Regions from separate parts of the Afipia sp. GW821-FHT04G03 genome, predicted to be linked through region 2. Evidence: predicted binding sites of a transcription regulator. Region 2 holds the regulator's gene; the other holds the start of a gene.
What was found. Region 2 encodes PhoB, which activates phosphate uptake and scavenging genes when phosphate is short. Its sites were predicted from a motif close to TGTCATNNANCTGTCAT; they were not measured.

Region 1 (3,411 bases), 590 kb from region 2:
CTGACGTTCGGCATGGCGCTGGTCATTCAGGGCGTGTTCCAGAATTATTTCGGATCGTCCGGGTTGCCCTATGCCATTCCCGATCTTCTCAAGGGCGGCGTCAATCTCGGCTTCATGTACCTGCCGATCTATCGCGGCTGGGTCGTGATCTTCTCGCTGATCGTCTGCATCGCGACCTGGTACATGATCGAGCGGACGCGGCTTGGCGCATACCTGCGCGCCGCGACGGAAAATCCGACGCTGGTGCGCGCCTTCGGCATCAACGTGCCGCGCATGATCACGCTGACCTACGGCCTCGGCGTCGGCCTTGCGGCGCTGGCCGGTGTGCTGTCCGCGCCGATCAACCAGGTGCGCCCGCTGATGGGCGCGGATCTCATCATCGTCGTGTTCGCGGTCGTCGTGATCGGCGGCATGGGATCGATCATGGGCTCGATCATCACTGGCTTCACGCTCGGGGTGATCGAGGGTCTGACCAAGTATTTCTATCCCGAGGCATCCAACACCGTGGTCTTCGTGCTGATGGTGCTGGTGCTGCTTGTGAAGCCAACGGGACTGACGGGACGGGCGAACTGACATGGCAACAATCACCGACAACGCCGTTCCCGTGAAGGGCCGCACCGCCGACGAGATGATCGCCTTCGTCATCATGGCGGGGTTGCTGGCCATCGTGCCGCTGACGGGCATCTATCCTTACTTCGTGATGCAGGCATTGTGCTTTGCGCTGTTCGCCTGCGCTTTCAATCTTCTGATCGGTTACAGCGGCCTGCTGTCGTTCGGTCACGCCATGTTCCTCGGCACGGCGGGCTACGTGACCGCGCATGCGCTGAAGGTCTGGGGCGTGTCGCCCGAGATCGGTATCATTCTGGGTGTCGTTGCTTCATGCGCGCTGAGCGTCATCACCGGACTGATCGCCATCCGCCGGCAGGGCATCTACTTCGCGATGATCACGCTGGCGTTGTCGCAGTTGCTGTTCTTCATCTACCTTCAGACGCCCTTCACCCACGGCGAAGACGGCATCCAGGGCATTCCGCAGGGCATGATGTTCGGCATCTTCGACCTGTCGAAGGCGACGACGCTCTATTACGTGGTCCTCGTGATCTTCCTGCTCGGCTTCCTGCTGATCTACCGGGCCATCAACTCGCCGTTCGGCGAAGTCCTCAAATCGATCCGCGAGAACGAGCAGCGCGCCATCTCGCTCGGCTACAAGACCGACCAGTACAAGTTCCTGGCTTATGTCCTGTCCGGCAGCCTGGCGGGTCTTGCCGGTGCGGTGAAGGTGTTCGTGGCGCAGAACGCATCGCTGACCGACGTGCACTGGACCATGTCCGGCGAAGTCGTGCTGATGACGCTGGTCGGCGGGCTCGGCACCGTCTTCGGTCCCGTGGTCGGGGCCTTCGTGATCATCGCCATGCAGCAGTATCTGGCGGGCTTCGGGCAGTGGGTCACCGTGATCCAGGGCGCGATCTTCGTGATCTGCGTGCTGACCTTCCGCCGCGGCGTCATCGGCGAAATCGCTCATTTCTTCAAGCGATCGCTGTAACCCCAAGATCTTCCTGACCTTCTTCCCCGGATAAACCAGTGGATGACCGGCGCTTTGACGCTGGTCTTCCACTGTTGGCCCGCGAAACGGTTTATGACAGATAAGTGACATCTGCTGTCATGCCGGAGAACGATGATGCTTGGCTGGTTTCGTAGGTTGCTACCGAGGGAGGAACGGTTCTTCGATCTGTTCGCCCGGCACTCCCAATCGGTCGTGCTGGGTGCGGAGGCGCTCGAAGGGATGTTGCGCGGCGGCGAGGAAACGCCGGTCTATTGCCAGCGCGTCAATCAGTTCGAGAACGACGCCGATCAGGTCACCCGTGAAGTGCTCACGGCGGTACGGCGGACTTTCATCACGCCGTTCGATCGCGGCGACATCAAGAACCTGATCACCGCGATGGACGACGCGATCGACCAGATGCAGCAGACGGCGAAGGCCGTCATGCTATTCGAGGTGCGGATTTTCGAGCCGCCGATGCGCGAGATCGGCAGCATCCTCGTCCAGTGCGCGAACCTCGTCGGCCGCGCGTTGCCGCTGATGCAGGCGATGGGCGAGAACGTCACGACGCTGACGGCGCTGACCGAGGAAATCACGCGGCTCGAAGGCCGCGTCGACGACCTGAACGACATCGGTCTCAAGGAATTGTTCATCAAGCACCGCGACGGCAACACGATGGACTTCGTGGTCGGCGCTGAAATCTACAAGCATCTGGAAAAGGTCGCCGATCGCTTCGACGACGTGGCGAACGAAATCAACAGCATCGTGATCGAACAAGTTTAAGGTCAGGATCGCACAGTGGACGCCTCGCTCGCTTTCCCAATCCTGGTCGGGTTGATCATCGTCGCGCTGCTGTTCGATTTTCTGAACGGATTGCACGACGCCGCCAACTCCATCGCGACAATCGTGTCGACCCGTGTGCTGCGTCCGCAATACGCGGTGGCGTGGGCGGCGTTTTTCAACTTCATTGCGTTCGCGGTATTCGGACTTCACGTCGCGCAGACTATCGGCACCGGCATCATTCACCCCGAGGTGATCGACGCGCAGGTGATTTTTGCCGCGCTGATCGGTGCGATCGTCTGGAATCTGGTGACCTGGGGGCTCGGCATGCCCTCCAGCAGTTCGCACGCGCTGATCGGCGGATTGCTCGGCGCGGGCATGGCCAAGGCCGGACTTTCGGTCGCCGTGTGGGGCGGCCTGTCGAAGACGCTGCTTGCCATCGTGCTGTCGCCGCTGGTCGGCTTCCTGCTGGCGCTGGCGTTGACGGCCATCGTGTCATGGGCCTCGGTGCGGTCGACGCCGTTCGCCGTCGATCGCGCGTTCCGGATTCTGCAGTTCGTTTCGGCTTCGATGTATTCGCTCGGTCACGGCGGCAACGACGCGCAGAAGACCATGGGGATCATCGCGGTGCTGCTGTACTCGCAGGGCCATCTCGGCTCCGAATTCAGTGTGCCGTTCTGGGTGGTGCTGTCGTGTCAGGCGGCGATGGCGCTAGGCACACTGATGGGCGGCTGGCGCATCGTACGCACCATGGGGCTGCGCATCACCAAGCTCAATCCGATGCAGGGATTCTGTGCGGAGACCGGCGGAGCGGTGACGCTGTTCATGGCGACATGGCTCGGCGTGCCGGTGTCCACCACGCACACCATCACCGGAGCCATCGTCGGCGTCGGCACGGCTCGCCGCGCCTCCGCCGTACGCTGGAACGTGGCGAGCTCCATTGTGTGGGCGTGGATCTTCACGATCCCGGCCGCGGCGCTGGTCGCCGCCGCGACCTACTATGCGGTGACGCTGGCTGGCTGGCGCTGACGCGCGTTGGGCGTTACGCGACGACCTTGAGGCCGATGATTCCCGCGACCATCAGTCCGATGCAG
Region 2 (3,411 bases):
GCATTTCGCGGGAGAGACAAATCATGGGTTCAGATCATACCGCCAAGGCGTTCGACGAAGACCTTCAGGAACTCAACCGGCTTGTCGCCGAGATGGGTGGCCTGGCTGAGCGACAGATCGTCGATTCTGTCGATGCGCTGATCCGGCGCGACGTTGCGCTGGGCAAGCGCGTCGTCGCCGCCGACGTCGAGATCGACAAACTGCAGCATCTGATCGAGGAGCGTGCCGTGCTGACCATCGCGCGCCGCCAGCCGATGGCGGTCGATCTGCGCGAGATCGTCGGTTCCTTGCGTGTTGCGACTGACCTCGAACGGATCGGGGATCTCTCGAAGAATATCGGCAAGCGTGTTTCGGCGTTGGACAGCGATTTTCACCCTTTGAAGCTGATCCGCGGCCTGGAGCACATGACCGATCTCGTGCAGTCACAGGTGAAATCAGTGCTCGACGCCTATGCGGCACACGATCTGCCGGCTGCGATGACGGTCTGGAAGGGCGACGAGGAGGTCGACGCGATCTGCACCTCGCTGTTCCGCGAGCTTCTGACCTACATGATGGAAGATCCGCGAAACATCGGGTTCTGTATTCACCTGATGTTCTGCGCCAAGAACATCGAGCGTATCGGCGATCACGCGACCAACATTGCCGAGACGGTTTTCTATATGATCGAAGGCCAGCAGATGCTCGATCAGCGCCCGAAGGGCGACATGACGAACTTTGCAACGGCCGCGTCAGGCAGCTAACTTGCAGGATGATGAATTGAAGGACCGCTCATGAGCGCCCGCATTCTTGTGGTCGAAGACGAAGAGGCGTTGACGACGCTGCTTCGTTACAATCTGGACGCCGAGGGTTACGACGTCGAGACCGTGGCCCGCGGCGATGACGCCGATACGCGGCTTAAGGAGCATATCCCAGATCTGATCGTGCTTGACTGGATGCTTCCCGGCCTGTCGGGAATCGAGCTTTGCCGCCGCCTGCGCGCGCGGCAGGAGACCAAGCAGATTCCGATCATCATGTTGACCGCGCGCGGCGAGGAAAGCGAGCGGGTGAGGGGACTTGCGACCGGCGCAGACGATTACATCGTCAAGCCGTTCTCGGTTCCCGAGCTGCTGGCGCGGGTCAAAGGCCTATTGCGGCGTGCAAGTCCCGAACGCCTTGCGACGGTTCTGGCGTTCGGCGACATCGAATTGGACCGCGACCGGCGTCGCGTTGCGCGTTCGGGCCGGCCGATCGATCTCGGCCCTACCGAATATCGCCTGCTGGAGTTCTTTCTTGAGCACCCAGGCCGCGTGTTTAGCCGGGAACAGCTGCTTGATGGCGTATGGGGACGCGACATCTACATCGACGAGCGCACGGTTGACGTACACATCGGTCGGCTGAGGAAGCTGCTGAACCTGGGCCGCGAGTCGGACCCTATCCGCACCGTCCGCGGCGCGGGCTACGCTCTCGATGATCGTTTCGCCAAGGCCGAGTGAGTTTGGTTCCGGTTCTTTCGCATTGCAGCGAAGTCACATTTTTGTGGCGGGCGGCATCCAAGTTTCGTGGCGCCAAAATCGAACTCCGTGGTAGCTTCGATGGTGATGATGGCACGAAGTCCGTCATGCAATGGGCAAGGAGACCGCAAATGGCCTGGAAGACCCCCAAGATTGTCGAAGTGCCGGTCGGCATGGAAATCAACATGTACGCCTGCGCGGCGCGCAAGTAAGCGGCATTCTCGTTATCAGGCTCGCGGCTAAGCGGTCCGGTTTGCGCTAGGAATTCCTTCATATGTGAAGGCTTTCCGGCGCGAGGCCGGGTTTTCTTGTGTCTGCGGCGCTGCCCCTTATGAGATCGAATCGAGGACGGAGCTCCCTCATGCGCGTCGTCGTTCTCGGGGCTGCGGCGGGCGGGGGCGTACCCCAGTGGAATTGTAACTGCGATGTCTGCCGCCTGGCGCGCAGCTCGCATCCGGAATTGCAGTCGACTCAGACATCGATTGCGGTCAGCGCCGACGGTGAGCACTGGTTTCTGGTCAACGCCTCGCCTGACTTGCGTCAGCAATTGATTTCGACGCCGCAGCTTCATCCCAAGGCCGGTCATCTGCGCCACAGTCCTGTCGCAGGCGTCATCCTGACCAATGGTGAGGTTGATGCCGTCGCCGGATTGTTGTCGATGCGCGAGGGCTCGCCTTTTTCGATCTACGCGCACCCACGTGTGCTCTCCATTCTCAAGTCGAACAGCATCTTCAACGTGCTCGATGAGACGCGCGTGCGGCGCGAGGCTGTCGAATTCGATAAACCGTTCGAACCGAAGCTTCCTGACGGCTCACCGTCTGGTCTCGAAATTCTTCCCTTTGCCGCGCCGGGCAAGCGCGCCTGGTATCTGGAAGGGGCAGCCTTTCCTATCGACGGCGATGAGGCGGGGGATACGCTCGGATTGCGGATCACTGACAAGGCAAGCGGGGAACATCTCTACTTTCTCGCAGCCTGCGCGGCGCTCACCCCCGATCTCAGGCAGCGCCTTCGCGGCGCGTCTCTGGTTTTCTTTGACGGTACGCTGTGGCGCGACGACGAATTGATCGCGGCCGGCCTTGGCACCAAAACCGGTCAACGCATGGGGCACATGGCCATTTCCGGTGAACAGGGCGTGATCGCCGGGCTTGAGGATCTCGGCATCGGGCGCAAGATTTTCCTGCACATCAATAATTCGAATCCGGTTCTGCTGCCGGGCGCCGCCGAGCGCGAAGCCGTGGAGCGCGCCGGCTGGCAAATTCCTTCGGATGGCACGGAGATCACCATTTGATCGCGACGAGCGTATTTGCATTGAAGACAGGTACGCCGCTTGCAAATGCGGAGGACCTTGAGGTTGCGCTGCGCGGTATCGGCGCGACGCGCTATCACAATCTGCATCCGTTTCACCGGTTGCTTCACGGCGGCAAGCTGAACAAGGGGCAGGTTCAGGCCTGGGCGCTCAACCGCTACTATTATCAGAGCTCCATTCCCATCAAGGACGCGGTGGTGATTTCGCGCTTTCGCGACCGCGATATTCGTCTCGAATGGCGACACCGCATCGAGGACCACGATGGCGACGTCGGCACCGAAGGGGGTATCGAGCGCTGGTTGAAGCTGACCGAAGGGCTCGGCCTCGATAGCGCTTATGTCGAATCCGCCGAGGGAATTCTGCCTGCTACGCGCTTCGCGGTGGATGCCTACGTCCATTTCGTTCGCGACAAGACGCCGTTGGAAGCCATTGCGTCCTCATTAACCGAACTTTTCGCGCCGAACCTGCATGAGGAACGCATTTCGGGAATGCTCGCGCACTACGACTTCATCAATCCGAACATCATGAGTTACTTCAAGCGGCGCATGGAGCAGGCGCCGCGCGACGCCAATTTTGCGCTGGATTTCGTCAAGCGGCACGCAAAAACACCCGAAG

Region 1: AC07UB_RS00965 (DUF47 domain-containing protein) is a predicted target of PhoB. The motif match lies at 1,634-1,650, and genes of this name have one in related genera.

The regions. Positions count from the first base shown of each region.
Region 1 is NZ_JBWKSV010000001.1:185,544-188,954, forward strand. It holds gene AC07UB_RS00955 (branched-chain amino acid ABC transporter permease) at 1-573, shown strand, start outside; gene AC07UB_RS00960 (branched-chain amino acid ABC transporter permease) at 575-1,540, shown strand; gene AC07UB_RS00965 (DUF47 domain-containing protein) at 1,676-2,320, shown strand; gene AC07UB_RS00970 (inorganic phosphate transporter) at 2,336-3,346, shown strand; gene sugE (quaternary ammonium compound efflux SMR transporter SugE) at 3,360-3,411, opposite strand, start outside.
Region 2 is NZ_JBWKSV010000001.1:774,898-778,308, reverse strand. It holds gene phoU (phosphate signaling complex protein PhoU) at 24-740, shown strand; gene phoB (phosphate regulon transcriptional regulator PhoB) at 771-1,472, shown strand; gene pqqA (pyrroloquinoline quinone precursor peptide PqqA) at 1,622-1,702, shown strand; gene pqqB (pyrroloquinoline quinone biosynthesis protein PqqB) at 1,852-2,778, shown strand; gene pqqC (pyrroloquinoline-quinone synthase PqqC) at 2,775-3,411, shown strand, end outside.